Regions from separate parts of the Halalkalibacter sp. HAAS-P013 genome, predicted to be linked through region 1. Evidence: riboswitches for the same ligand, from Rfam matches in the RefSeq annotation. Region 1 holds a riboswitch; the other holds the start of a gene.

Region 1 (15,241 bases):
GCAATTTGCTTAACGATTTCTTCTTCCTCTTCCGATAACCTGTATGGCTCTAATTCAATGTTTAAACCCTTTTCAAATCCTCTCTTAAACGCAAACTTTGCTTCTTCCATCGTTAAAGGTTCGCTTCTTAACGCATTGATAGCGACCGCTTTATTTTTAAAATTCTTTTGCATTCGTTCACGTAACCGTTCACTCGAATAGTTAAATAAGTCAAAAAGCTTATCTTCATCGATATCTAAAATGATCGAACCATGCTGTAAGATGACACCTTTTTGCCTTGTTTGTGCACTTCCAGCCACTTTTCTGCCCTCTACAACAAGTTCATACCAAGACGGTGCATCAAAACAGACCGCAGACCGTGGGTTTTTGAGGGCGCTTTTCTCCTCATCCGTTCTCGGAATCGAGAAGTATGCATCAAGTCCAACATCTTTAAAGCCTTCCAAAATCCCTTCAGAAATGACACGATATGCTTCTGTTACCGTCTTTGGCATCTCTGGATGTTCCTCTGAAACGATTACACTATAAGTTAATTCCTTATCATGTAAGACTCCACGTCCACCTGTAGGTCTGCGAACAAACCCTAAGCCATACTCCCTAACTTTATCCATATTAATTTCTTTCTCCACCTTTTGGAAATATCCTATCGATAGAGTAGCAGGATTCCAACCATAAAAACGAATCGTAGGCGGAATCATTCCTTTACTATGCCAATCTAACAATGCCTCATCCAAGGCCATATTATAAGCAGGAGAACAATCTCCGGAATCTAAGTAACGCCATGTTTCCTTCATTTCACACCGCTTCTTTCCACTATGGTATCTATATCATTCTATCAAACGAGTTGTTTCTAGCCAAGTTATTTGAGTTATTGCGTATTTGCTTAGTGGCTATTATAATAAATATTGATGTAGTATGAAAAGGAGTGTAGACAACAACCTATGGAATTTTTATGGTTTATCCTACTTGGATTTGTAGTGTATCTCGTTTTTAAGCGCTTTTACAATCCAAAATATTTAAAAACATTAACACAAGAAGACTTCATTAAAGGCTATCGTAAAGCACAATTGATCGATGTTCGCGAACCACGTGAATATGAAGGTGGTCACATACTTGGAGCTAGAAACATCCCGATGTCCCAACTTCGTCAACGCATCAATGAAGTTCGTAATGATCAACCTGTTTATCTATACTGCCAGTCAGGTGCTCGTAGTAGACAAGCTGCTCAATTAATTAAGAAGAAGCGCGGCGTAGAAGATATCTCACACCTTAAAGGTGGATTTAAAAAGTGGTCAGGAAAAATTAAGAAAAAGTAAGTTTTAAAGGAGATGAAACCATGTTTGGTGCATCTCCTTTTCTAATGATTTTACTTTTCTCATTGGCAAGAGCACTGAAAAATACGCCATTCTAAGCATAACCCAAAGTTGTTTCCCCTGACCCTGACGGTACAAAAGCCTTCTATGAGTTCATAGAAGGCTTTTGTACGTGCCGAGCCATTACTCTTAAATTTAAGAATCTTTTAATGGCTTCGCATCGGCTTACGCTTTTTCATATTTTAAAATTGGCTTTCTTGCTGCAGTTGTTTCATCTAACCTTGAAATAACAGTTGTATGCGGTGCCTCTTGGACAATCTCTGGATTTTCTTCTGCTTCACGCGCAATTTGAATCATCGCATCAACGAATTCATCTAACGTCTCTTTTGATTCTGTTTCCGTTGGCTCAATCATCATACATTCCTCAACATTTATTGGGAAGTAGATCGTTGGCGGATGGTACCCAAAATCTAATAGACGTTTGGCAATATCCAATGTACGTACACCTAGTTTCTTTTGACGACGACCTGAAATAACAAATTCATGCTTACAATGTTGTGTGTAAGGGAGGTCAAAATAAGGCTCTAGTCTGCGCATCATATAGTTTGCATTTAATACGGCATATTCAGAAACTTTACGTAAGCCATCAGGCCCCATCGTACGGATATACGTGTATGCACGAACGTTAATACCATAGTTACCGTAATATGGCTTCACGCGGCCGATTGATTCTGGACGATTATAATCAAAATCAAACAAACCATCTTCACGCTTAACAATGATTGGTTTTGGCAAATAAGGAATTAAATCCTTCTTCACTCCTACTGGACCTGATCCTGGACCTCCACCACCGTGAGGACCTGTGAATGTTTTATGCAGGTTCAAGTGAACCACATCAAATCCCATATCTCCAGGTCTAGCGATTCCTAAGATGGCATTTGAATTAGCACCATCGTAATAAAGCTTCCCACCAGCTTCATGAATAATTTGAGCCATCTCTACAATGTCTGATTCAAACAAACCAAGCGTATTTGGATTGGTTAGCATGAGTGCTGCTGTATCCTCACCAACAACTTCACGTAAATGGTCTAAATCAACTAAGCCATTGTCATCCGTTCGTACCGTAACTGACGCAAAACCAGCGACTGTTGCTGAAGCAGGATTCGTTCCATGTGCAGAGTCAGGCACAATAACTTTTGTACGTTGAAAGTCCCCATTTGCTTCGTGGAAAGCACGGATCATCATGAGCCCAGTCCACTCACCATGAGCACCTGCTGCTGGTTGAAGTGTTACTTCATCCATCCCTGTAATTTCAGCTAATGATGTTTGAAGCTCATAAAGTAATTCCAGTGCACCTTGTACTTGTTCTACTGGTTGATATGGGTGAATATGAGCTAATCCTTCAAAACGTGCTACATCCTCGTTAATCTTTGGATTGTATTTCATCGTACATGAACCAAGTGGATAGAACCCTGAATCTACACCATGATTACGTTTTGATAGTGCCGTATAATGACGCATGATCTCAAGCTCTGAAACTTCTGGCAATTCAGGTTCTGATTCACGTAAAAACTCACTTGGAATTAACTCATTTATTGACTGTTCACAAATATCTAATGTTGGCAAGCTATGTCCAACTCGTCCAGGCTTGCTGCGTTCAAAAATTAATGGCTGATCTTTTGTTATCATAGTAATGCCCCCAATTCCTTGGCAAAAGTATCAATTTCTGCTTTAGTTCGTACTTCGGTCACAGCTACTAACATTTGTCCTTGTAGCGAGTTTTCATCACGTCCGAGGTCATACCCTCCAATAAATCCTTTGGAAAGTAACAGCTCATTTACTTTCGAAACTGGTCTCTTCACATTAATGACAAACTCATTAAATGTAGGTTGTTCCGAAACAATTTCTACTCCATGAGCCTTCAACTGCTTTTTCATATAAGCAGCTTTTTGTACATTTTGATACGCCATTTCCTTTACGCCCTTTTTGCCAATCGCACTCATTGCAACGGAAGCTGCTAAAGCATTTAGCGCTTGGTTCGAACAAATATTAGATGTAGCTTTCTCACGTCTAATATGCTGCTCACGTGCTTGCAACGTTAAAACAAATCCACGTTGACCATGTTCATCCGTTGTTTGCCCAACTAGGCGACCAGGGACTTTACGCATTAATTTCTTCGTTGTTGCAAAATAACCACAATGCGGACCGCCAAATTGTGTTGCAATTCCAAAAGGCTGCGCGTCTCCCACGACGATATCTGCTCCAAATTCACCAGGCGGTTTTAGCAATCCTAAAGCAAGTGGATTACTAGACACAACAAACATTGCTTTACTGCTATGCGTAACCTCTTCTAATTTAGCTAAAGGCTCAAGGTTGCCATAAAAATTCGGATGTTGAACAACAACACAAGCTGTGTCATCCCCGTATACTTCTTGTAACTGTTTCAAATCTGTCACACCATTAGCAGTATCAATTTCAATCACATTTAAACGCTGCCCAGTTGCATTAGTTTGCAGGACTGCACGAGCTTCCGGATGAACAGCTTTAGAAACCAGAATCGTCTTCTTTTTCGTCTGTCCTGCACTTAGCATCGCTGCTTCTGCTAAAGCCGTTGGGCCATCATACATGGACGAGTTCGCTAAATCCATTCCTGTAAGCTCACAAATCATCGTTTGAAACTCAAAGATCGCTTGAAGCTCTCCTTGTGAGATTTCTGGTTGGTATGGCGTGTAAGCCGTATAAAATTCAGAACGAGAAATGACGTGATCGACGATTGATGGGATGTAATGTTCATATACGCCCGCCCCTAGGAAAGAAGGGGTTTGTTTAAGTGACACATTTTTCGCAGCTAACTCTCGAAAATATGAGATGAGCTCTGGCTCTTTCAAAGCTTCTTTGACATTCATTTCTCCTTTAAAGCGAATGTCACTTGGAATATCAGAAAACAATTCCTCAATTGACTGTACGCCGATTGTTTCAAGCATTTCTTTTTGATCTGCATCTGTCATCGGTAAATAACGGTGATTCATGTATGTTCCTCCTCTTACTTTTTATAAAATGGCGTTGATACGACTTGTGCTTTAAGACGTTTTTTACGAACTTGAACTTCTACTTCTGTTCCAAGTGCAGTAACACCTATATCTAGAACGGCAAGGCCGACATTTTTCTTTAATGTAGGAGATTGAGTTCCTGTCGTGACAAACCCTATTAATTTATCACCGACAAATACTTCATAACCTGTACGAGGGATGCCTTTATCAATCATTTCAAGGCCGACAAGCTTTCTTTTCAGCCCTTCTTCTTTCTGTTTCTTCAATGCTTCTTTCCCAATAAAGTCTGCTTCTTTATTTACTTTTACGGCAAAACCAATTCCCGCCTCAAGTGGAGAAATTTCCTTTGTTAATTCTTGACCGTAAAGAGGCAATCTTGCTTCAAAGCGTAATGTATCACGTGCTCCTAGTCCACAAGGAACAAGGCCATCCTCTTTACCTGCTTCAAGCAAGCTCTTCCATAGCTTAGCAGCTTGGTCTGCTGCACAGTAAAGCTCAAATCCATCTTCACCTGTGTAACCAGTTCTCGAAACGAGTGCATTGACACCATCTACATTTACTTGGTCAACAAACCGGAAAAACCGAATGGAAGATAGATCAAAAGAAGTTCTTTTTTGCAAAATTTGTTCTGCTAGAGGTCCTTGAATCGCTAATTGCGCGATATCACTAGAAACATTTATCGCTGTTACACCCTCAATGATATGTTGCTGCATCCACTCAACGTCTTTTTCAATGTTTGAGGCATTAATTACGAGTAAATAATCGTCTTCTGCCTTTCTGTAAATAAGCAAGTCATCAACCGTCCCACCATCTTCGTAACACATAGCTGTATATTGTGCCTGCCCATCTACAAGTTTGGATACATCATTGGTCATTAATTTTTGTAAATAATCAAGTGCTCGTGGACCTTTAACTTCTACTTCACCCATATGTGAAACATCAAATAGTCCTGCCTTTGTACGGACTGCTTCATGCTCTTCTTTAATGCTTAAAAATTGAACGGGCAGATCCCATCCCCCAAAATCAATCGTTTTTGCTCCACCTTCTTTATACAGGTGAAATAGTGGTGTTCTCTTTAAATCAGCCATGATCAAACCTCCTCAAGTTAATTCATAAAATGCAAAAAGACAGAGTTATACACTATTTTGTGTATAACTCTGTCCTGTAACCAGAAAGTTTCCTATATTCATGATTGAATATAGTGTCTTCGTAGGTGGCTTATCATAAGCACTCTCCAGAGCTGCGTCAAATAAGAGTCTTTTTGCCTGAGAGATTCGCATCGATAACACATTATCTAATACTTGCTCCTTCGGCGTTGCATCATTCGCAAGCTCTCCCCTTATCCTCATCCGCAACTTATTTAATTGTTTTCACACTTACTCATGAAATTCTTATGATTGGTACATACTACATGTATAAACCTTTTAAATTTTAGGCAATATGTGTAATTCGGATTTATATTAATATCCTACCAAGTTGGATAGGTTTTCGCAACTGTTTATTTACTAAATCAGATTATTTTATAGATTTTTTATAATTTCATTCGGATATAGCAGTTTGATTGAAAGGGTGATTGAAAATGAAGATTGATATACATTTTGATCAGAATTGGAACGACACCTTCAAGCAAAGGTTAGATCAAGATGGTCCTTGGTCTAATTGGGAACTATTTAAACTAGCGTATGAAGCAGAACAACACCAAATCATACCAGAGTTTCATGGTTTGCAAGCCCCTAAGCACCTCCCTCAGTTAAAGCCATTTCCACATCAAATTGAAGTGGCCAATACGGTTATTGAGCAAATGAATGGCAAAGCAATACTAGCTGATGAAGTAGGGCTTGGAAAAACAATCGAGGCTGGACTAATCTTAAAAGAGTATATGATTCGTGGGTTAGTAAAAAAAGTATTAATTCTCGTTCCAGCTTCTCTTGTTTCCCAATGGGCGATTGAATTAAATACAAAGTTTCATATTCCAGCTATTGCTCAACGAAAATCATATGTATGGGAGCAATGTGATGTTGTCGTGGCTTCAATTGATACAGCTAAAAGGCAACCACATCATGATATCGTCTTAGACCAGCCATATGATTTAGTCATTATTGACGAAGCTCATAAACTTAAAAATCCTAAAACAAAAAATTATGAGTTCATTAAAAAGTTGAAGAAGAAATTCTGTTTGTTATTAACCGCAACACCAGTCCAAAACAAGCTAGAGGAAATCTTTAATTTGGTTTCATTGCTTAAACCAGGTCATCTAGGAGATATCTCTTCATTTGAAAAAGAATATCGTTCGAATAAGAGATCACCTAAAAATGAAGAAAAGCTAAGAGAGTTAGTAAACAAAGTAATGGTGCGCAATCGTCGTGAGGAAACTGGCATTGAATGGACGAAACGAATTGTTGAAACGGTTCAGATTGATTTTAGTGAATCAGAACGCGCTTTTTATGAAGAGATTGAGAAGTTAAATGGTGATTCAAGTCATTTTGGCTTGCTGACTTTAAAAAGGGAATTATGCAGCAGCAGAGAGGCTGCTTTTATGACATTAAAAAATATGGTTGAACGAGCCCATGCCGAAGGACGCAAGCTTCCTGGCGCAGAGCGCTTATTAAACAAAATTGGGGAGGTAGAAGGGCATGCAAAAGCCGAGAAAGCACTAGAGATCATCAAAAAAATCAATGATAAAGTTATTATTTTCACTGAATACCGTGCAACACAGTTATATTTACAATGGTTTTTAAAACAAAATGGCATCTCTTCGGTACCATTTAGAGGAGGATTTAAAAGAGGAAAAAAAGACTGGATGCGTCAGCTCTTTCAAAATCATGCCCAAGTATTAATTGCAACTGAAGCGGGCGGCGAAGGAATTAACTTGCAATTTTGCAGTCATATCATTAACTATGATTTGCCATGGAATCCAATGCGTATTGAACAACGAATTGGGCGTATTCATCGACTTGGCCAACAAGAAGATGTGAAAATTTACAACTTTGCTGTTAATGACACCGTCGAGCAGCACATTCTTAAATTGCTTTATGAGAAGATTCACCTATTTGAAGCCGTTATCGGTGAGCTCGATGATATATTAACGAAAATTGATCTCCCTTCAGTTGAAGAACATGTGCAAGATATTTTATTGCAATCAGATTCTGAAGGAGAAATGCGTATTAAGTTTGATCATCTTGCTGCCATTATGAATGATGCAGCAGAAGAAGCTGCGAATTCTAGTAAGGAGGATCAGATCGATGCAACAGCCTCAAGTTCATGATTTCTTAGAGCGTTACTTCCAAGCGAATGATAGCCCAATCATTGAAAATACATCAAATTATTTAAAGGTTCAGTTATCCATTGAATTAGATAAATTATTAATGAACAGGCCCTTTTACTGGCATTATCTTGAAAAAACAGGTGGCGAGCCTAACCCGATGCAGGTGACGTTTATCACAGATCAGACCAATGCCCCCGATGATTTACGTGGAGAACAGATTCACTTTGGGTCACCAAGACTTCGGCAATTATTTGGATCGACACGTGAATTAGGGGGCTACATTCGTCTCTATGAGGACATTCAAGCATCTGGGAGAAAGTCCATTCCTCTGCAACCATGGTTGTGTTTGAATATGAAAATTTCATTTCAATGTGACCGCAAAAAAGATGTATTGTTATCTTTAGGATTAAATCTCATACATGGTCAAATTGTTCAACAATTTTACGATAAGCTGCAAGAAAAAGAACTATCTCCCAACATTCCAGATTTTTGCTTTAAATTATCCCCTCTTATTACTGTTCATAGTGGGTTAATTCGATTGCAGAAAATGGTTCAGACCTATGCGGAAAATGAAGACAAAACGTGGGCAGAAGAAGCTGTAACTAGATGGGAAACGGATTTGTCACTTCTTGAGCAGTTTTATGAAGATTATGATGATAAACCCGAAAGCTATGAAGTTGAGAAACAAGCCTTAAAAGAACAATATGAGCCAAAAATTCATGTGTCCATTATTAATGGCGGAATGTTCTATTTAGAGCAACAGGTTTTTTAAGAGTCTTTTATACGAAACCTAAGGTGTTAGTTCTAGTTTTCATTCATCGTGGTGTTTGCTAAAACATGGGAGGTTTGAACACGCTCTTTAACAGAAAAAAGGCAACTACTCCAAAGGTAGCTGCCTTTTTCTCGTGGATTATTCTTAGTGAGCCGTAGGCGCTCCACCACCTGTTGTAATGATTGAAATAATCGTTGCCACTGCAAACCAACCAAATACAACAAATGAAATTCCAGCAAATCCTACTGCAAAGAAGTTCTTTCTGCGAAGTTCACGAACAATCGCAACTGCACATAAAATCGCCGTAACTAACATGATGATAGAAAAGATCATACTGTCTTCCCCTCCTTATGTAAAACTAAGAACCCAGCTTAACTAGTCCTATTATAATGCCATTTGAGAACATTGTCAGCCTAAAATTTGACGAAGCTAGTACAGTTTCCTCAATATTTATATTGGGCATTTTTCATTTATTTTACTCTCTTTTTCTTTATTTGTCGAGTCGCTTCTCGTAATGTATGATAGGAATAGCTTAAATAACTTGGAGGGATTTATATGAAATGGACACAACTACCACTTGGCCCATTACAAACAAACGCTTATGTTTTACAAAACGATGCTAACGAAGCCGTTATCATTGATCCTGGTGGGGACGGACAAGCTTTTATTCAATGGCTAACATCACAAAACTTAAAACCAATTGCCGTCTTGTTAACACATGCTCACTTTGACCATATTGGTGCAGTCGATGATGTTCGGAATGAATTCAATTGTCCCGTTTATTTACACAAAAATGAGCAAGGTTGGTTAGCCGACCCAAATAAAAACGGCTCAGCACGTTTTATGGGGAATCAAGCGATTACAGTGAAGCCCGCTGACCATATTATTGAAAAGGAAGATAGTATTACGATTGGTTCGTTCTCTTTTACCGTGTATGAAACTCCTGGTCATTCACCAGGTAGTGTTTCTTTCTACCTTAAGCACGAAGGGGTTGTTTTCTCAGGTGATGCATTATTTGCCCAAAGTATCGGGAGAACCGACTTGCCGGGTGGAGATCATCAATTGTTGTTAACTAGCATACATAAGAAGCTTCTTGAGTTACCAGAAGAAACCGTTGTTGCTTGCGGCCATGGACCTACTACTACAATAGGAAATGAAATGGATGGCAATCCATTTTTGTCAGGGTTTTAAGTAATAAAGGGGATCCAAAAAGGTATGAATCTTTCCCTTTTTGGATCCCCCCGAAGCAATGTGCGGAGTCGCTACATCTCTTCAAAGCCTTGAGAGGATTGATTACACACTCACGGCGAGTAGCGAACGGAGCCATTGCCATCTCTTTTCCTTGCTTTTTAGACACACTTTATATGTAGAAAAGGACCTCCACAATTAGTGAAAGCCCTATGGGGAGTAAATCGTATTGATGTAAGCAACCTTGAGGGGAGGGGGACTCCCTATCAAAGATCACCAATTAGTATTATTGTATAAAATACTTTAACACTGTGTCAATAGTACTAACTTTCAAAAAAGAAACCGTCCTCTAAATAAGGAAACGGTTTCTCTTCTGTACATATGTACAACATTATTAATGCCCGAAGCTTGGTACTAACAAGAACGTTGCGTAATACGTGAACCCTACGAAGAAAATCGTTAAATAGGCACCAAAAATGTAAATGTACACACGTTCTGATAAGTTTAGGTAGCTTAAGGCCAATAATGCGCCTGTTTGCGCAAAGAACAACAATGCTACATTATACATATGACCAACAAAGAACAGGACGGAAAAGATTCCTGTCCAAAATGCTAAAACACGATACATACGATCCATTTGGGTTTCCCTCCTTCATGAACAAATTTGCCACACACGACAGTATTTGTTTAGGATAGCAAATGATTAAGTACAGACTTATTATATACGACTACTTCCTGGCTGTAAATGCCTTGATGAATGGCAAAACTGTGTCACCTATAATTTAATTACAGAATAAGAGCAAGCTTTCGCTGTTGGATCTGTTAATTTCATATTATCTTTAAGTATATGTTCTCCAAGAAAATAAGAAAAAATGCCTTTAAATAATTCATGATGCATAGAACAAAGAGATATAGAATGTTCAGTCATCAATTCTTTAAATGTACAGTTATAAATACTAAACTCAATTTCATCCTTTTCAGCTGAATAAGAAATTTCCGGATTTAGTCCTTGGTTGATCGCTATTTGCTCAATCATTCTAACTTTCTGTTCCATTGTTGCATTTGCTACATCAAAGTGAAATTGCTTCACATACAAGTCTGCACTCTCACGTCCATACTTATACCCCATATTTTTAAGCGCTTCGAAACCAATATCTCCAAGCTCAACCAATGATCCTAATGCCATTTTTGCTAACCTTTGATAGTCTCTATAAGGGAACTGCAGTTGAATGACTTCATCAGACAGCTTGTAATAGCGACTAGGTCGTCCACCCTTTCCTGTCTTTTGTGTCTCTGAAATAATCATTTGTACGTCTTCTAATTTCGTCAAGTGCAGACGAGCAACATTTGGATGTGTATTAAACTGATCAGCAATTTGCTGTACGGTTACATGTTCACGTTGCTTTACAATATATTGATAAATCGAGAACCGTGTTGGATCTGACAATACATTTGTTATTTTTAATGTGTTTTGTTCCATCATGTTCACTCCCTAACTTACCTAACTTACCCCATTATAGTATGGTACCAAAATAAAGAAAAGAAAATCATTTATTAGCCAATAAAATGACAAACAAAAAGCGAAGATTGTCAAAAGACATCTTCGCTCTTTACTTTCTACGAATGTTTTTCTTTGATTTTTTTCTCAAAAACAACGAAATGCCAAGTGGAATCATACCAAATACATGATTAGAAAAAGGCGGCCGGTCAGCTCTGCGCTCGAGTTTTTTCGTACGCCGCTCTTCTTTTGGTTGATCCATTCTAATTACTGCTTGTTGGGTCAAAAATTTCACATAATCATTTAATGACATTTTTCTCAACTCCTAATGCATCTAGCATCAGTATACCCAAACATTAGGATTTTAAAATCAATTCTAATTCACGAACAATTTCTAAAACCGATCTCCCAACAGTATTCACGATAATATCAGCCTGTTCATAAAGTTCGAGCCTTGATTCATATAGTTTTTGGACTTTATCTTTCTCTTGTTGTTGTAATAGAGGCCTTGTCTCATCACCTTCTAAACGCCTTAATAACTCATCAAGGTCTGCTTGCAAATAAATAACTTTACCTTGAGAGGACATTATTTCCCTATTCCGATCCTTTTTTACGATACCTCCACCAGTCGTAATAATAGTCCGCTCTCCTTGTATTTCTTTTAATGCTTGCGTTTCAAGTTCTCTGAAATAAGCTTCTCCTTTTTTTTCAAAAACTTCTGATATAGACATCTGCTCTTTGCTTTCAATCCATTGATCAGTATCGATGACACGATAGCCTATTTTTTCAGCTAATGCTTGTCCAATCGTTGTTTTTCCAGACCCCATAAATCCTGTGATGTAATAATGATGCGACACGTTATGAAACCTCCCAATAATTATCCAATACTTTATTGCTCCAATTATATTGAAAACCAGCAATTCGCTCGTGGCCGGTTTCCAAATTTGCCTTTACAGAGATGTTACTAATTCCATGATGATAAGTTTCTATACTTAGTGTAACTGTACCGTTTGGATATGAAAAGAGTATCTTTTTATCGATAACGGGGTCGTACTCTCCGTTAAGAAAATCACTAATTCCTAATTGAAGAAGAGTTTCAATTTGCATGAGTCGCTCCTGCTCGTAAACTGCTCGCTTTTCAAGCATATACAAATTTACTTGGTATAGAAGCACTTGCATAATTAGCATACACATAATCAAAGTAACTGGATAAATAAACCCCTTTTCTTGCTTCACAAGCGTCCTCCTTCTCTGGCATACAGCATCAGCATCGTCTTACTGCTACGATAGCCATCTAGCATCTCAATATCACACGCAACAACATGTTCAGAGACGCTGCATGAAAAAGTCCTGACTTGTTCAATAAGAAGATTATGTCCCTCCTTATTTTTCCTACTTCGTAACTGTTTTGATTCTAATAGCTCGATTTCAATCAGATCACCATTGAACCTTGTTAATCGTAAAGTTCCTTCTATTACTTCTCCTTTTGAAGCTATTCGAATCTCATGAGCTAACTGATTAAAAAAAGTCATGACCTGTTGAGATGATATCTTATCAGTATAATAACCACTTGTCCTAACTAACATAATTTGAGGAACCATCGAAACAATTATTAAAAAAATCACTAGAGCAATCAGGAGTTCAACCAAAGAAAATCCTCTTTCATTTCGGAGCCAAGAAACAACGTTCATATTCCCTCCCGTTTCTTCCAATCCACCTTGCACAAAATCGCAACAAACCTTCCTCTACTTCCTCTTGCCCAATCAAAACCCCTTCATCATTCCCATCAATGACAGGCATACCAGCCTTATAATGGTTCACAGCTTTTTCTAATAATAGTAAAGCACGAATCTCTTCATTAATTGCTGTTCTCTCCGTATATACACTTATTAACAAAGGAAAAATAGAAGCGCTAAACAACACGAGAATACTAAAAGCAAATAGCACTTCTATTAAAGTAAAGCCACTACATCTTTGTATAAGAAACCATTCCTTTCCCTAAATAAATCGTATAGCGATACCTATTCTGACCAACTCTTAACTGAAAGGAGCCTGATGCACCAGGGTGACCATTGGTATGAAAATAAATGGAAGTAAGAGAGAGGGTTTGTGGCTCAAATAACATTTCCGGATGTTGGTACGGGATGACTAAATAATCATCAAAGGAGTTATAGCGAATGAAAAATTCTTTCGTGTCATTGTTCATACGGATAAAAACTCTTCTTCCATTTGCTATTGCCACATGCTGCGCGAGAAGGATTTGTTCTTTAATTTGTTTAGCGATTAAATCCGCTTCGTGATCAATTGATGATGGGTTGGATAGTTTGATTGTTGGAATTAGAAGAATTATAGATAGAATAGATAAAATGATGAGTAATTCGATGAGGGTATAACCTTTGTTTGAATTCATAATTAAGATGATTTAGTAGTTACTTTTCCATTGTCTTCTTTGTCGTACTTTAATTCAGTATCGTCTGGGCATTTCAGCTTATCAACGTAATCAGGAGAAAGATCATCTAAATTATTAGGTAATTGCCCTTTCTCAATCTCATAAGCATACACTTGAGCTTGAACTAATTTCACAGTAGCATCGCAGCCTCTTGAAGCTGCAACTTCATTATTATTCGACATGTTTGGGACGGCTATTAGGAGGAGAATCGAAATGATCATTAGGACAATCAACATTTCAACTAGGGTAAAGCCTTTCTCATTATTCAATTTTCATCACCTCTGAGGAATTTTTATAGCGGGGTATTACGTAGTTATTTTATTCGATCCTCCTTTCAATTTAATATTTGTTATAATTAGACAAAGACTGACAATTTCCTTCTTTAATTAAAATTTTTTTTTGAAAGGTGTATTAAATGAAAACGATCCTTTTATCCATCATCCGCTTTTATCAGCTTGTAATCTCCCCCATAAAACCGCCCACTTGTCGATTTTATCCAACATGCTCTCATTATGGAATGGAAGCTATAAAAAAATTTGGAGCAATTAAAGGTGGATGGTTAACGTTAAAAAGGATTTTTAAGTGTCATCCTTTTCATCCTGGTGGAATTGATCTTGTACCGGAGAAGAAAACAATCGATCAGTCGAAGGAAGATTAGCAGTGATTTTTGAATATACAAAAAAACCATACATTCTGTATGGTTTTTTTTATGCGGGTGAAGGGAGTCGAACCCCCACGTCATAAGACACTAGATCCTAAGTCTAGCGCGTCTGCCAATTCCGCCACACCCGCATGTATTTGATGTTTTTTATAAGAACATCTGAAATGGTGAGCCATGAAGGACTCGAACCTTCGACCCTCTGATTAAAAGTCAGATGCTCTACCAACTGAGCTAATGGCTCTTGCTATTTTTTAAGATATGGTGACCCGTACGGGATTCGAACCCGTGTTACCGCCGTGAAAGGGCGGTGTCTTAACCGCTTGACCAACGGGCCAATCTAAATACATTTAATTGTCCATGGCGGAGAAGGAGGGATTTGAACCCTCGCGCCGCGTAAACGACCTACACCCTTAGCAGGGGCGCCCCTTCAGCCACTTGGGTACTTCTCCATGGCTCCACAGGTAGGACTCGAACCTACGACCGATCGGTTAACAGCCAATAGCTCTACCACTGAGCTACTGTGGAATGGTGGGCCTGAGTGGACTCGAACCACCGACCTCACGCTTATCAGGCGTGCGCTCTAACCAGCTGAGCTACAGGCCCACAGTAGCAATAAAAGCGGGTGATGAGAATCGAACTCACGACATCAGCTTGGAAGGCTGAGGTTTTACCACTAAACTACACCCGCATATTGACTAAAAAGAAAAATGGCGCGCCCTGAGAGATTCGAACTCCCGACCTTTTGATTCGTAGTCAAACACTCTATCCAGCTGAGCTAAGGGCGCATATAAGAGCGGAAGACGAGATTCGAACTCGCGACCCCCACCTTGGCAAGGTGGTGTTCTACCACTGAACTACTTCCGCACTGGCTGGGCTAGCAGGATTCGAACCTACGCATGACGGAATCAAAATCCGTTGCCTTACCGCTTGGCGATAGCCCAATAAAGTTAGATATAATGGGGCGGCTGATGGGAATTGAACCCACGAGTGCCGGAATCACAATCCGGTGCGTTAACCACTTCGCCACAACCGCCATATATTTAATTAG
Region 2 (15,241 bases), on a different contig from region 1:
AGATCCAGACGATTTCTCCATTACTTTTTACAATTCCGTACTCTTGCTCGAACATATTGCGTTCACTTAAACTGTAGTTCGAAACCTCATTTGAAACCCGGAGTAAATCGTCTTCAGAAATGATATCCGCATACTTTATACGACTTAACAAAAAATCTTCTTTTTTATATCCTAAATTTTCTTCTACATTTGATGAGACATATTCAACCGGCCAATCCTTGGCATTTTTCCACTTAAATACCACTACTGGTCCTTGTAGAAAAATCTGATGTTCATCAAGAGAAACAAATTTTTTTTTTGCATAGACAGTTACTCCCATATGAATTGATTATTCATTATATTATACCTGATATATAACACTTAAAAATGTCGTTCTGCAAGCAAAAAGACTCTTTTTTTTTCGGTTCTAGTGCAAAACTGAGTGAATTTCATAATTTGAAACCCTTATCTCTCAATGGTTTCAAGACATAAAAAACAAAGCCCTAGTCAAAAAACTAGAGCTGATGCGGAAATTAATAAACGGTCGTTTATGGTACCCTTGAGAGAGGTTGAAGTGTTGATATATAGGCATATTCTCAACCACATGCAGGAATCTAGGAATCTTAATAATCCTGTTTTTCTTAACAGGTTTATCTCGCATTCATGGTGAATACGCAATTTACTTCCAAAGAGATTTCTTTCTATTTGCTAGATTTGACTTCTTCTTCTTCCTGGCTTTTCAAAATAGTTTCCATATAGTTCTTACCCCATTCATACATCGATTCGAGAATAGGCATTAGACTTTCTCCTTTTTCTGTTAGTGAGTACTCTACTTTAGGTGGTACAACGGGATAAACTTCACGGTGAATAATAAGATCGTCTTCCAGTTCACGTAATTGGTTAACAAGCATTCTTTGAGTAATACCAGGTATAAGAGATTTCAATTCATTAAAGCGTTTTGTACCTTCTTTTCCTAGATGCCATAAAATTAGCATCTTCCATTTCCCCCCAATTACAGAAAGGGTTAACTCTTTTTCACAGTTAAACTCTTTTATACAAATACGTCCCATGCATTTCCCCTCCATGTCGGTTATAGGTAACGGTATACTTTTTGATACTATATGAACATAAAGTGCGTACTTACAAGTAAATATTATACGCGTTATACTGATGTCTGTAAAGATATTGAAAAAGTGATAAAGAACTTAGGAGGGGATCTAATGAGTAAATTAGCTATTTCTCGCAGTAATTATCTAGAGGAGAATTCTTTTGATGTTTCAAATATGCTGGAACTGGATTCTATGACCTTTGTTTTATTTGGAGCAACAGGGGACTTGGCTAAGAGGAAAATCTTCTCTGCTTTATATAATTTATTTCTTGATGGAAAGATGCCTAACTCATTTTCAATTATTGGTTTAGGAAGAAGGGAATGGTCTGACTATACATTTCAAATCCATGTTGAACAGTCAATTAAAACATTCTCTAGGCGTTCGATCGATAATTCTTTAAAAATGGAAAAGTTTCTTGATGCATTTCGGTATTGTTCCCTGGATGTAACGGAGTATGAAGGATATAAAAAATTACTTGAAACTATTGAAAGACGTGAAGAGCAATTAGGGCTCCCTGAAAACCGCATTTTTTACTTATCCGTTGCACCGGAGTTTGTGGATGTTATTACGTCAAATATTAAGGAAAGCGGGTTAAGCTCTAAAAAGGGGTGGAAGCGTCTCATTATAGAAAAACCATTCGGACATGATTTGAAATCAGCTTTAGAGTTGAATGAAAAATTAAGTCGGACATTTGAAGAGGAGGAGATTTATCGCATTGATCATTATCTTGGCAAGCCGATGGTCCAGAATCTTGAGGGATTAAAATTCTCTAATCCTGTACTTAAAGCGTTTATGAATAATCAGTACATTGCCAATGTACAAATCACAGCCAGTGAGACGGTTGGGGTTGAAGAGCGATCTGATTATTATGATCAGGCCGGAGCTATCCGAGATATGTTTCAAAATCATTTACTGCAGTTGCTTATGATGACAGCCATGCATCTTCCCAACAAACTCAGCGCTAGAGAGGTCGGTGATGAGAAGAGGAAAATCATGGAATTTCTTCGGCCTTTGGGGAACAAAGGTGTCATTACAGATGTTATCCGGGGGCAATACGTTTCGGGAGAAATAGATGGCAGACCGGTTGTTGGTTATAAAGAAGAGTCTGGAATTGAGAATTCTTCAACTAATGATACGTTTATTGCAGCACGTTTATGGATTGATGATGCTTTATGGAGCGGAGTCCCATTCTATATTCGTACGGGAAAAAGAATGAAGGAAAAGTTAACGCGTGTTGTGATTGAATTCAAAAATCCATTAAAAGATCTGAATATGCTCCATCAAGATGTAATGATGCCGAATCTTTTGGTCATCCAAATTAGTCCGCACGAAGGCGTTTCACTACAATTAAATATGAAAAACCCATTAACGAATCAAATTGAGCCTGTCAATATAGAATTTTCAGCTAGTCCAAAAAATGTTCCAGAAGCGTATGAACTCTTGTTGTTCGATGCTTTGCGCGGAGATTCAACATTCTTTACCCATTGGAAGGAAGTTGAATTATCGTGGAAATGGGTACAACCAATTCTTGAATCATTTGAAGAAAATAGCCTTCCCCTTCATCCGTATCGTTCGGGTTCAATGGGTCCAGATGCTTCCTACGAATTATTGCAAGAGGATGGTTTTAATTGGTGGGATTTATAAATACTCGGAAAGGCTGAATGTTCACACGAAAAATTTGTCTTTTTATTAAATGACTTATAGGAGGGAACATCATGAAGGTCGGGTTAATCGGGTTAGGAAAAATGGGATTGAACCTAGGTAAGAATTTAATGGATCGTAAGCATGAAGTAGCCGTTTTTGATATAAACCAACGGGCTGTAGAAGAAATGGAAAAATACGGAGCTAAAGGTACTTCTAGTTTGTTAGAGCTTGTTCAATCATTAGAGCAGCCAAGAGTTCTTTGGTTAATGGTTCCCCATACAGTTGTTGATTCAGTGATTAATGAACTTACACCTTTTTTAAATAGCGGGGACATCGTCATTGAAGCTGGTAATTCCCATTATAAGGAATCCATTAACCGGTACAATCGGTTAAAACAATATGGTGTTAGCTTTATGGATGTTGGAACGTCCGGCGGGATGGAAGGTGCTCGTAACGGTGCTTGTTACATGGTTGGCGGCGATCCTGAATCCTGGAATGTTGTAGAAACTATTTTCCGTGACACAGCAATAGAAAACGGATATTTATATGCAGGAAAAGCAGGGAGCGGTCATTTTTTAAAAATGGTCCATAATGGAATTGAATATGGGATGATGGCTGCTATTGGTGAAGGGTTTGAGGTATTAGAGAAAAGCGAATTTGATTATGACTACGAAAAAGTAGCAAGAGTATGGAACAATGGATCAGTGATTCGTTCGTGGCTTATGGATTTAACAGAGCGAGCCTTTTCTAAAGACGCAAAATTAGAAGACATAAAAGGGATTATGCATTCTTCGGGGGAAGGGAAATGGACGGTTGAAACAGCTCTTGACCTACAAACAGCCACACCTGTAATAGCCTTGTCTCTATTGATGCGTTATCGTTCCTTAGAAAACGATACCTTTACAGGTAAAGTGGTAGCAGCTTTACGCAACGAATTTGGAGGGCATGCTTTAGAAAAAAGTGAGAACGCAATAAGATCTTAAGATAAGCAATTATTTGAAAATTATGTATATGGGTAGTGATAAACATTCATATGAAGAGGAGAAGGTTTCATGGCGATTTCTTTTGATTACTCTAATGCATTAGCGTTTATGAAAAAGAGTGAAATTCATTATCTAAATAATTAGTATTATAACTTCGGATTTTATTGATGGGTATTTTGTGTATTTAGATTAGATACCTTCTGAGTAAAAAGGTTGAAATACTTATAGGATTATATCCGGCAGGGGTTAAGAGTGCTTTTTATCGATGGTCGTGTTTATTGTAATAACGAAAATAAAAGAGACCATAGAGGGTCATTTATACCTTATAAGGACCTGAAGTGTCTTGATTCTCTGTATCCAGTACTTTCGTTGTTTAAAAATAAGGCATATAAAGGTGTTAAGAAAGGAGAAGGCTATGAAACTAAGAGTCTCAGCGATTCAATATCAGCTACGCACGATACAATCCTTTGACGAATTTGCCAAACAAGTAGAACATTATATGAAAACAACTAAAGAATTTGGAGCGGATTTTGTCATGTTCCCGGAATTTTTCACTACTCAGCTAATGTCTATTGGCAATCAGCAAGGCAATTCTTTGACAATTCAAGATTTGCCTGATTTTACGGAACAGTATCGGTCTTTATTTATAAATTTCGCGAAGCAAACAAAGATGCATATAATTGGAGGAACTCATGTCATTCGTAAAGGTGACCGATTATACAATGTTGCTCATTTGTTCTATCCGGATGGAAGAGTCGCAGAACAGGCAAAGCTTCATATCACTCCGACGGAAGTGAAGGAATGGAACATGACCCCTGGTGAAAGCCTAGAAGTGTTCAAAACTGACAAAGGAACAATTGCCATGTTGACCTGCTATGACATCGAATTTCCGGAAATTGTCCGAATGGCGAAAGCGAAGGGGGCTGATATTATTTTCTGTCCTTCATGTACCGATGACCGTCATGGATTTCATCGTGTTCGCTACACTAGCCATGCGAGAGCCGTTGAAAATCAAGTGTATGTCGTTACTACCGGTACAGTTGGTTCCCTTCCTACCGTTGACTTTATGCGAGGTAATTTTGGACAAGCAGCAGTGATTACGCCAAACGATGTTCCATTCCCTCCCCGAGGTATTCTAGTAGAAGGTGAAATCAATCAAGATATGATTGTAACGGCTGATTTGGATTTAGAGCTGTTATATCAGGTTCGTGAAAGTGGTTCTGTCACCACATGGCGTGATCGTCGTACCGATCTTTATCCAGATTGGGAACCCAAAAAAGAACTCATCGCACAAGTGTAAGTAAGTAAGGAGGAGTCGTCGTGTATCGAAAAGAGTTTTTTGTCTTCGACGAGGATCATCCTACGCTGGCGGTGATCCGTAATTATAAAGAAGAGGATTTTTCTGGTTTAATTCGCATTCAACAGGAAAGTTTCCCTCCGCCATTCCCATCTGAATTATGGTGGAATACGGAGCAATTACACAACCATGTTACCTTGTTTCCCGAGGGCGCGTTATGCATTGAGGTAAATGGTGAGATTGCGGGTTCAATGACCGGGTTGCTTGTTGACTTTGACCCAAATTATCCGGAGCATACATGGGAAGAGATTACGGATAATGGCTATATTAGCAATCATAATCCTAATGGAAAGACTCTTTATGTCGTCGATATTAGCGTGCGGCCTTCCTATCGAAAATTAAGATTAGGAAAATGGCTAATGCTAGCAATGTATGATGTTGTCGTTCACAAGGGGCTGGACCGGTTGTTAGGCGGAGGCAGAATGCCGGGGTATCATAAAAAAGCAAAGGAGATGACGCCGGTACAATACCTTGAGGCAGTCGTAAAAGGGGAACTAAAAGATCCTGTCATCACCTTTTTACTTCGCTGCGGCCGTACTCCTATTAAAATAGTAGAAAACTATTTGGAGGATACAGAGTCTTCCAATTATGGAGCGCTCATGGAATGGAAAAACCCTTTCTATACATGAATATTGAAACAAGGAGAAGGATGAAAATGGAATATCGAAGAATTGAGAGTATACGAGATCCTTTATTCAAACAAATGCATCAATTAATGCAAGACATATTTCCTCCAGAAGAAGTATTGGAATTCGACCTTTGGAAAGAACCTCTCGAAGATCCAGGAATCCGTGTCTTTGTTGCTGATCTTGAAGGGGAGGTAGTAGGGGCGACGGAGTATCGCTATTATGAGGATTTTAATGTTGCGATGACAGACTTTACAATCATTGGCCGCGACGGGCTCGGCATTGGTCCGTTTTTAGCACAAAAGAGGTTCGAGGACTTAAATGCCTTAGCCGTAGCGAGTGGAAAGCAGCTTTTCGGGATGTTCGCCGAAATTTATGATCCTTATCGGGTAGAATATCATGAATTTGGTGCAGTGATATCTATGGATCCATATGTTCGCCGGGAGGTACTGTCCCATCTTGGTTATAAGCGTCTTAATTTTCCTTATGTCCATCCATCCTGGCACAATGATGGAGAGGCCGTAACAGGACTTGATCTTTGTTTTCTTCCAATGGAATCCAGCAGCACGGAAGTGAAAACAGAACTAATTGTGAAATTTTTGAACCGTTATTATTCGGTCTTGTCAAATAAGCCAAAGTCTTGGCATGAAATGATTGAGAACTTGGAAGCAGAAGAAGCGGTAACATTATTGCCAATTTAGTAGATAAATTCATATAACATTTTTATATAATTCCAACTTGATACTTCAACCCTTTTCTATATCCAAAGAGGTCATCTTTATATGGATAATGAGACTGTAACATTCATCAGTTACGATCATATTGAGTATATGGTTTGTTTAAGGAAACAAAGGGCTTGATTGATTAATATATTAACATGTTCATAACATAAAAAATTAAATAAGGGGATGAATAAAATGGTAGAACGTATGGTAGGTAAACAAGCACCGCGCTTTGAAATGGATGCAGTTATGCCCAATAAGGAATTTAAGAAAGTAAGTTTAGAAGAAAATATGAAGAACGGTAAATGGACCGTACTATTCTTTTATCCGATGGATTTTACTTTTGTTTGTCCAACTGAAATTACCGCAATGTCTGAACGTTATGATGAGTTTCAAGATTTAGATGCAGAGGTCATCGGAGTTTCTACAGATACCATACATACGCATCTTGCATGGATTAATACTGATCGTCTAGATAATGGTCTAGGAGAGTTGCATTATCCTTTAGCTGCTGATACCAACCATGTTGTCTCCCGGGAATACGGCGTACTTATTGAAGACGAAGGGATTGCCCTTAGGGGATTGTTCATTATTAACCCTGAAGGTGAGTTAATGTACCAAGTTGTATTCCACAATAATATTGGGCGTGATATGAATGAAACACTTCGAGTACTTCAGGCGCTTCAGACAGGGGGATTATGTCCAGCTAACTGGAAACCAGGCCAAAAAACATTGTAAATAATAATGGGGTTTACTTATTTTATAGCTATATAGAATCAAAAATCTGAATGTTTAGACTCCTTAGCATGACGAATGAGGAGTCTAAGTGAAAAAATGAAAGAATGGCTCATAAAGGGGGAAATGTCAATGTCGAATGTAGTAGCAGTTAATAAAGCTAATTTTGAAGAAATTACAAATTCTAATGAGGTAGCGGTCATTAAATTTGGCGCGCCATGGTGTGGTCCTTGTAAAATGATTGCCCCAGTATTGGATCGTTTATCTCTTACTATAGAGAATGTGACATTTGGAGATGTCAATATTGATGAAAACAGTGAATTAGCAGAAAAATTTAATATTATGAGTGTTCCTACTACTTTAATTTTTAAAAATGGTTCAGTGGCTAAACAGAGTTTAGGGTTTTCTCCAGAGGAGAAATTAAAGAACTTAATTTCTCAATATCTTTAAGGAGTATTAACAGATCCTTTTACTTGGAAAGAAGAGGTGTTGTATATGAGCCATAGCATTTACGATGTCATTATTATTGGTGCAGGTCCTGGTGGTATGACAGCTGCTGTTTATACCTCAAGGGCCAATCTTAAAACGTTAATTTTAGATCGTGGAGTGCCAGGTGGACAACTTCAAAATACGGAAGAGATAGAGAATTTTCCTAGCTATTCACATATATCCGGACCAGATTTAGCACAAAAAATGTTTGAGCACTCTTTACGCTTTGGTGCCAAGTATGAACAAGCCAATGTAGAAGACATTGTAAATGAGGGCAATATGAAAGTAGTATATGCAGGGAATAAAACGTATCAGACTAAATCTGTCATTATTGCTACAGGTACTAAATATAAAAAGTTGGGCGTTCCTGGAGAAGAAGAATTTTCAGGTCGAGGTGTATCATGGTGTGCCGTTTGCGATGGAGCCTTTTTTAGGGGAAAAGAACTAGTTGTTATAGGTGGGGGAGATTCTGCCGTAGAAGAATCGGTTTTTTTAACTAAGTTTGCTAAGAAAGTAACCGTCCTTCATCGCCGGGACCAATTCAGAGCTCAGCCTATTTTAGTGGAGCGGATGCTTAATAATGATAAAATTGATGTGATCTATGATACTGTTGTCAATGAGATTATAGGAGAGGATAAAGTAACTCATGTCCTTATTGAAAATATAAAAACAGGTGAAAAGAAGAGTTTTCCAGTTGATGGTGTGTTTGAGTATATAGGGATGAACCCTGTTTCAGATTTCGTGAAAAATCTAAATATTACGGATGAAGAAGGGTGGATCATAACGGATAATCGAATGAAAACGAATATTCTTGGAATTTTTGCGATAGGAGATATTAGACAAAATGCAGTCCGGCAGGTAGTAGCTGCTACTGGGGATGGATGTATCGCAGCACTAGAAGTTCAACATTACCTAGAAAATCAATTAATACTAGAGGCTTTTTAAATATATGTATTTGAGAGAGTTCCAGTTGAATTCTTATTTTATTTCTGATTACTGATGTGTAGTAAAAAACAATTAAAGTTTCAATCTGTATAATTTCATAATAGCGGATGATGGTTGTGGGAGAGTGCAATGCGACAAGCCACCGAAGGAGCAAGTTCCAAAAAGACCCTTGGAAACAAATCTCTCAGGTAGAATGAACCACAACGGGACGCACCTCTGGAGAGCGCGTATACAGTAGTACGCCACCAAAGGGGAAGACTCTTTGAATTAAGAATGGAGTTAAACTCTCAGGTAAAAGGACAGAGAAGGGTAGAGAACGTTATGCTACCTTTCTGTGTCTTTTTTTCTATGTAAAAAAGTAGTGAAGCATAATGTTTTAAACAGTTTTCATAGAAAAGTAAGTCAGTAGCAAGAAAGAGAATTCTTCAAGTTATAGTTGGTACAGCCAAGGGAACATAAGCAAGATTTCGAGGAGGAATAAAAATGAGTTTACGACAAAAAGATTCAATTGTTTTTGAAGCAATTGAGAAAGAGAAGAATCGCCAACATCAAACACTAGAGTTGATCGCATCAGAAAACTTTGTAAGCGAAGATGTATTAGAAGCAATGGGAAGTGTGTTGACGAACAAGTATGCAGAAGGGTATCCAGGAAGGCGCTATTATGGGGGATGCGAATTTGTCGATGTAGCAGAACAAGTTGCTATTGAACGTTTGACCAAGCTGTTCGATGCTAACTATGCAAACGTACAGCCACACTCAGGTGCACAAGCAAATACAGCTGTTTTTTATGCGTTACTTCAGCCAGGCGATAAAGTAATGGGGATGAACCTATCGCACGGTGGACATCTAACACATGGCAGTCCGGTAAGCATGTCAGGAAAATGGTTTGATGTTGTGTCTTACGGGGTGAGAGAAGATAATCATTTGATTGACTATGATGAACTAGAAGTAGTGGCACAAAAAGAAAAACCAAAACTAATCATTGCAGGTACAAGTGCCTATACAAGAAAGATTGATTTTGCTCGTTTTAGAGAAATTGCTGATAAAGTTGGCGCGAAATTGATGGTAGATATGGCCCATATTGCGGGGCTTGTAGCAGCCGGACTTCATTTATCACCAATCCCTTATGCGGATGTTGTGACAAGTACGACTCATAAAACATTAAGAGGTCCCCGTGGCGGTATTATCCTAACCAATGATGAAGAAATCATTAAAGCCACCAATAAAGCTGTATTCCCAGGTATTCAAGGTGGGCCACTTATGCATATTATCGCTGCAAAAGCAGTTTCCTTTAAGGAAGCACTGCAGCCAAGCTTTAAGGAATATGCACAGCAAGTCATCGAAAACGCAGTAATACTTGGCGAAGAATTAAAGAAAGAAGGTGCAGCTCTAATTTCAGGTGGCACAGACAATCATATTGTACTGTTGGATGTACGCCCATGGGACTTAACAGGAAAAGAAGCCGAGAAGTTGCTTGAAGAGGCTAGTATAACGGTTAATAAAAACACGATTCCGTATGATCCTCAAAGTCCGTTTGTTACAAGTGGGATCCGTATGGGGACAGCGGCGTTAACAACACGTGGGATGAAAAAGGAAGAGATGGTGCAAATCGCTAAAGTAATTGCATCTGTTCTGAAAAGCAAAGGCGATACGGAAGTTCTTAAACAAGCAAAAGAAACAACAAAAGCTATTTGTGATATGTATCCACTATTTCAAACATCAATTACTGTGTAAGAAAGGAGCATTATCATGAAGTTTCAAAGTTGTTTTGATATTATTGGCCCGATTATGGTAGGACCATCAAGTTCTCATACAGCAGGTGTCGTATCCATCGGCAGGTTTATTTACGAGCTATTGGGAGGATGTCCAGAAGAGGCTGAAATTATTTTCTATGATTCCTTTGCAGAAACATATCAAGGACATGGAACTGATAAAGCCCTTATTGGTGGATTGCTAGGTATGGATACAGATGATTCTCGGATTAGATATGCAGTCGAGATGATCAAACAATATGGACTATGTTACGAATTCTATCTTGAAGACAGTTGTTTAGAATATGACCACCCAAATACAACGGTCGTTACGGCAAAGCGTGGGGAATGTATGGTAAAAGTAGGTGGTGTATCGCTTGGTGGCGGTTTATCTAAAATTTTTATGATTGACGAAGAGATGATAGATATTCGCCTAAGCGCTGGCGATGACTTTGCCGCACTTGCCAATCAGTATCAGCTAAGAAGGAAATTACTTATGGGGGTAATATAATGGAAATTCAGTCCATGGAAGAGCTGATTGAAGCTTGCAAGAGTGAGCAAAGAACCATTGGTGAAGTGATGCTGATGATGGAAGCGAAAAAGTCGGGAAAAGATGAAGAAACCATTATTAGTATGATGGAAGAACGATTGATCAAAATGAAAGAAGCCGTTGATACCGGGATAAAAGATGCCTCGACTGCGCCAAGTGGTATTTCCGGCGGTGATGCTGTGAAAATGTACGACTATATAAATCAAGGTAAAACACTGTCTGGAAATTATATTAGCGATGCAATGACTTTCTCTCTGGCAACCTCTGAAAGCAATGCACGAATGGGCGTTATTGTGGCTACTCCAACAGCTGGGGCAGCCGGTATTTTGCCCGGTGTATTATTTTCATTGCATAAAAATGAGGGGGCTTCTTATAAAGACTTAGTCATGGGCTTGTTTACGGCTAGTATGCTTGGTTATGTGATTGCGAATCGTTCCTTTATTTCAGGTGCAGCCGGCGGGTGTCAAGCAGAAGTAGGATCTGCAACGGCTATGGCAGCAGGAACAATTGTAGAGCTAAAAGGAGGTACACCAAAGCAAGCCGTGAATGCGACAGCCATTGCTATGAAGTCACTCTTAGGTCTAGTTTGCGATCCGGTCGCAGGACTTGTTGAAGTGCCTTGCATTAAGCGAAATGTCATAGGAACATCCATTGCCTTTTCAGCTGCTGATTTAGCCCTTGCTGGTATTGAAAGCCGCATTCCATGTGATGAAGTCATTGAAGCGATGTATAAGGTCGGAAAAGAAATGCCGCGGACACTACGGGAAACCGCACTTGGAGGTCTTGCGATGACCGAAACAGGTAAAAAGGTAAAAGAACAGTTATTTCATAAGAAGCCGCAATCGGAGGTGTATCCATGAGTACAGAAACAGGATTAAAGAAAACGCCGCTTTTTGAAACATATAAAAAATATGGTGCAAAGGTTATTGATTTTGGGGGGTGGGAACTTCCGGTACAGTTTTCTAGCATTTTAGAAGAACATGAGGCTGTCCGAAAGGAAGCAGGACTCTTTGACGTCTCTCATATGGGAGAGGTGTTGGTTACAGGGAAAGATGCAGAAAGCTATATTAACTACCTTGTAACAAACGATGTAACAAAGCTTCGTATCAATCAAGCTCAGTATACAACTATGTGTTATCCAGACGGTGGTACGGTAGATGACTTACTTGTTTACAAATTAGCAAATGAAAAATATCTACTCGTAATTAACGCAGCAAATATTGAAAAAGATTATGAGTGGATGGATCAGCATGTAAAAGGAGATGTAACGATTCAAAATATTTCAGGTGACATGGCCCAGCTCGCCCTTCAAGGTCCAAAGGCAGAAGGTATTTTACAAAGCTTAACAGAAACAGACTTAGCAGAAATTGGCTTTTTCCAATTTGCTCAATTCGTCAATCTGGATGGGGTTACAGACGTTCTCGTATCCCGTACAGGGTACACAGGGGAAGATGGATTTGAACTTTATTTAGCGGCAGATCAGGCGGAAGCCCTTTGGGAGAAGCTTCTAGAAGCAGGGAAGGAAAATGGATTAAAACCATGTGGACTTGGTGCACGTGACACGCTTCGTTTTGAAGCAAGGCTTGCGTTATATGGACAAGAGCTCACAAACGATATCAGTCCGCTTGAAGCAGGAATCGGTTTTGCCGTCAAAACGAACAAAGAAAGTCATTTTATCGGCAAAGACATCCTTACAGCTCAAAAAGAAGAAGGATTAAAACGAAAATTAGTAGGGATTGAAGTGACAGGCAGGGGAATTCCTCGTCACGGGTACAAGGTATTTTCAGCGGGTGAAGAGGAAATTGGCTTTATTACATCCGGAACCCGTTCCCTGTTTTTGAAGAAAAGCTTAGGTCTTGCGCTTGTATCGGCAGAGCATGCTGAAGTGGGAACGCAGCTAAAGGTTGAAGTGCGCAAAAAAATGATTGATGCCATTGTTGTAAAAACACCGTTCTATAAAAGGGGTTCATGAAATTTTTAGTAGATTATAGCGAGCATTGTTTGAAGATACGTACTTGTCAGTCTCTTCTTTACAAAGACGGCAAATCGACAAGCACGTTACAGGTAATGAATTTTCGAAATTATAAAAATATTAAAACCCAAAGTGAAAGGAAGAAAAAACAATGACAAGTGCAATAGCAAACTTATTATATAGCGAGGAACATGAGTGGGTACTACAATTAGACGGAAATCGAGTACGAATTGGAATTTCTGATTATGCACAAAAGCAGTTAGGGGATATTGTTTTTGTTGAGAGTCCAGCAGTTAGTGATGAAGTAAAAGTGGATGAACCAATGGGAACAATCGAATCCGTTAAAGCAGTTTCTGAACTTTACGCTCCAGTATCAGGTACAGTTGTTCGTGTAAACGAGGAGTTAAACGATACTCCTGAGGCAATCAATGAAAATCCGTATGAAGCAGGTTGGTTAGTAGAAGTGGAAATATCCAATCCAGAAGAGTTAGTATCGCTTCTAAATGAAGGTGAGTACCAAGCATTTATCAATGAAGGAGAGGAATAAGATGACAAACACTTATAGATATCTTCCTGATACGAAACAAGATCAAGAAGAAATGCTCGCTTTTTTGAACATTTCTTCTATAGATGAGTTATTTGAAGACATACCATCTGAACTTCGTTTAGATGGTGAGCTAAACATTCCAAAAGCCGTTCCTGAACCGCTTCTTTTGAAAAAAATGCACCAGCTTGCTTCGCGAAATAAAAATGCTAACAACTACCTGACTTTTCTTGGTGCGGGTACATATGATCATTACATTCCAAGTGTGGTCAATCATATGATTTCACGCTCTGAATTTTACACGGCTTATACACCCTATCAACCGGAAATCAGCCAAGGTGAGTTACAAGCCATTTTTGAGTTCCAAACCATGGTTTGTGAGCTGACAGGAATGGATGTAGCCAATTCTTCGATGTACGATGGCTTTACATCACTTGCCGAAGCTGCTTCACTTGCTGTTGCCTCAACAAAATGTTCAAGAGTACTTGTATCAAAGGCCGTTCATCCTGAATCCCGCGCCATTTTAAATACGGTAGCAGGTGGACAAGGATATACAGTGGAAGAAGTGAATCTTGTTGATGATGTTACAGACTTAGAAAAACTACAAGAACAAATGGAAGAGGATACTGCGGCTGTTATTGTTCAATACCCAAATTTCTTTGGTTCTATTGAAGATTTAGCAGAGGTGAAGAAAATTGCAGAGGCAAAAGGAGCGCTTTTCATCGTCAGTGCCAACCCGCTGGCACTAGCGCTTTTGCAGGCACCAGGTAAACTTGGGGCCGATATTGTCACCGGTGATATGCAGTCTCTAGGAATACCAATGGCCTTTGGGGGTCCGCACTGTGGTTATTTTGCGGTTCAAAAAAAATTTATGCGTAAAGTACCGGGACGCATTGTGGGACAAACGACAGATGACCAAGGAAAACGTGGATTTGTGCTAACCCTGCAAGCACGTGAGCAACATATTCGCCGTGATAACGCATCATCCAATATTTGTTCCAATCAGGCATTAAACGCTCTTGCATCTGCCATCTGCATGACAGCACTTGGAAAGCAAGGAATTCGACATATGGCACAGCTAAATGTTGAGAAAGCCGATTACATGGCAAGATGTCTTCAAAAGAAGAACTTTATTGTTAAGAATCAAGCACCATTCTTTAATGAATTTGTGGTCGAGCTTCCTTGTTCGGTCAAGGAGGTCAACGCAAAATTGCTTGAGGCAGGAATCATCGGAGGATTTGACTTAGGAAGTGATTACGGCTTTGACAATCAAATGCTCATTGCGGTGACTGAACAGCGAACAAAAGAAGAGATTGACCAATTTGTACAGATATTGGAGGCGGTTGTAAATGGTTGAATACAATGAGCTAATCTTTGAAATCAGTCGTCCAGGGCGTGTCGGTTCAAGCCTTCCGGAAAGTGACGTAGAAGGCATTGATTTACATGATAAGTTTTTGAAGCATTTGATTCGTGATTTGCCTGCGGAACTCCCGGAAGTATCAGAGCTTCAGCTTGTGCGCCATTACACAGCACTTTCTAATAAAAACCACGGGATTGATAATGGTTTCTACCCGCTTGGTTCTTGTACGATGAAATACAACCCGAAAATTAACGAAGATGTGGCACGCTTCGAAGGCTTTAGCCGCATCCATCCATATCAGCCAGCTGAAACGGTACAGGGTGCACTAGAGCTTTTATATGAATTGCAGGAAGAATTGGCTGAAATCACAGGCATGGATGCGGTGACGTTACAGCCTTCTGCAGGGGCTCAAGGAGAATGGACCGGTTTAATGATGGTAAAGGCCTATCTTGAACAGAAAAGAGAAAAAAGAACG

The links. Region 1 has a riboswitch for glycine ahead of gcvT (glycine cleavage system aminomethyltransferase GcvT). Riboswitches for the same ligand answer to the same signal wherever they lie in the genome.
Region 2: another riboswitch for glycine. It lies ahead of glyA (serine hydroxymethyltransferase); the one in region 1 lies ahead of gcvT (glycine cleavage system aminomethyltransferase GcvT).

The regions. Positions count from the first base shown of each region.
Region 1 is NZ_JBWQTU010000013.1:1,178-16,418, reverse strand. Features, by position in the region: gene AC1FXP_RS17070 (lipoate--protein ligase family protein) at 1-791, opposite strand, end outside; gene AC1FXP_RS17065 (rhodanese-like domain-containing protein) at 939-1,313, shown strand; gene gcvPB (aminomethyl-transferring glycine dehydrogenase subunit GcvPB) at 1,536-2,999, opposite strand; gene gcvPA (aminomethyl-transferring glycine dehydrogenase subunit GcvPA) at 2,996-4,339, opposite strand; gene gcvT (glycine cleavage system aminomethyltransferase GcvT) at 4,354-5,448, opposite strand; glycine riboswitch at 5,604-5,709, opposite strand; gene AC1FXP_RS17045 (DEAD/DEAH box helicase) at 5,940-7,625, shown strand; gene AC1FXP_RS17040 (YqhG family protein) at 7,603-8,397, shown strand; gene AC1FXP_RS17035 (DUF2759 domain-containing protein) at 8,542-8,730, opposite strand; gene AC1FXP_RS17030 (MBL fold metallo-hydrolase) at 8,953-9,588, shown strand; gene AC1FXP_RS17025 (DUF2626 domain-containing protein) at 9,980-10,222, opposite strand; gene AC1FXP_RS17020 (helix-turn-helix transcriptional regulator) at 10,361-11,068, opposite strand; gene AC1FXP_RS17015 (YqzE family protein) at 11,196-11,396, opposite strand; gene AC1FXP_RS17010 (shikimate kinase) at 11,440-11,940, opposite strand; gene comGG (competence type IV pilus minor pilin ComGG) at 11,942-12,319, opposite strand; gene AC1FXP_RS17000 (competence type IV pilus minor pilin ComGF) at 12,316-12,774, opposite strand; gene AC1FXP_RS16995 (hypothetical protein) at 12,746-13,003, opposite strand; gene comGD (competence type IV pilus minor pilin ComGD) at 13,050-13,493, opposite strand; gene AC1FXP_RS16985 (competence type IV pilus major pilin ComGC) at 13,496-13,768, opposite strand; gene yidD (membrane protein insertion efficiency factor YidD) at 13,948-14,190, shown strand; tRNA gene AC1FXP_RS16975 (tRNA-Leu) at 14,243-14,324, opposite strand; tRNA gene AC1FXP_RS16970 (tRNA-Lys) at 14,359-14,434, opposite strand; tRNA gene AC1FXP_RS16965 (tRNA-Glu) at 14,453-14,527, opposite strand; tRNA gene AC1FXP_RS16960 (tRNA-Ser) at 14,552-14,642, opposite strand; tRNA gene AC1FXP_RS16955 (tRNA-Asn) at 14,644-14,718, opposite strand; tRNA gene AC1FXP_RS16950 (tRNA-Ile) at 14,720-14,796, opposite strand; tRNA gene AC1FXP_RS16945 (tRNA-Gly) at 14,811-14,881, opposite strand; tRNA gene AC1FXP_RS16940 (tRNA-Arg) at 14,902-14,978, opposite strand; tRNA gene AC1FXP_RS16935 (tRNA-Gly) at 14,986-15,057, opposite strand; tRNA gene AC1FXP_RS16930 (tRNA-Gln) at 15,060-15,134, opposite strand; tRNA gene AC1FXP_RS16925 (tRNA-His) at 15,151-15,226, opposite strand.
Region 2 is NZ_JBWQTU010000009.1:16,525-31,765, reverse strand. Features, by position in the region: gene AC1FXP_RS13280 (ATP-binding protein) at 1-319, opposite strand, end outside; gene AC1FXP_RS13275 (winged helix-turn-helix transcriptional regulator) at 681-1,049, opposite strand; gene zwf (glucose-6-phosphate dehydrogenase) at 1,272-2,732, shown strand; gene gnd (phosphogluconate dehydrogenase (NAD(+)-dependent, decarboxylating)) at 2,804-3,715, shown strand; gene AC1FXP_RS13260 (carbon-nitrogen hydrolase family protein) at 4,131-5,015, shown strand; gene AC1FXP_RS13255 (GNAT family N-acetyltransferase) at 5,036-5,701, shown strand; gene AC1FXP_RS13250 (GNAT family N-acetyltransferase) at 5,728-6,399, shown strand; gene AC1FXP_RS13245 (peroxiredoxin) at 6,616-7,158, shown strand; gene trxA (thioredoxin) at 7,288-7,605, shown strand; gene trxB (thioredoxin-disulfide reductase) at 7,651-8,589, shown strand; glycine riboswitch at 8,796-8,902, shown strand; gene glyA (serine hydroxymethyltransferase) at 9,073-10,323, shown strand; gene AC1FXP_RS13225 (serine dehydratase beta chain) at 10,339-10,851, shown strand; gene sdaAA (L-serine ammonia-lyase, iron-sulfur-dependent, subunit alpha) at 10,851-11,750, shown strand; gene gcvT (glycine cleavage system aminomethyltransferase GcvT) at 11,747-12,862, shown strand; gene gcvH (glycine cleavage system protein GcvH) at 13,014-13,409, shown strand; gene gcvPA (aminomethyl-transferring glycine dehydrogenase subunit GcvPA) at 13,411-14,763, shown strand; gene gcvPB (aminomethyl-transferring glycine dehydrogenase subunit GcvPB) at 14,756-15,241, shown strand, end outside.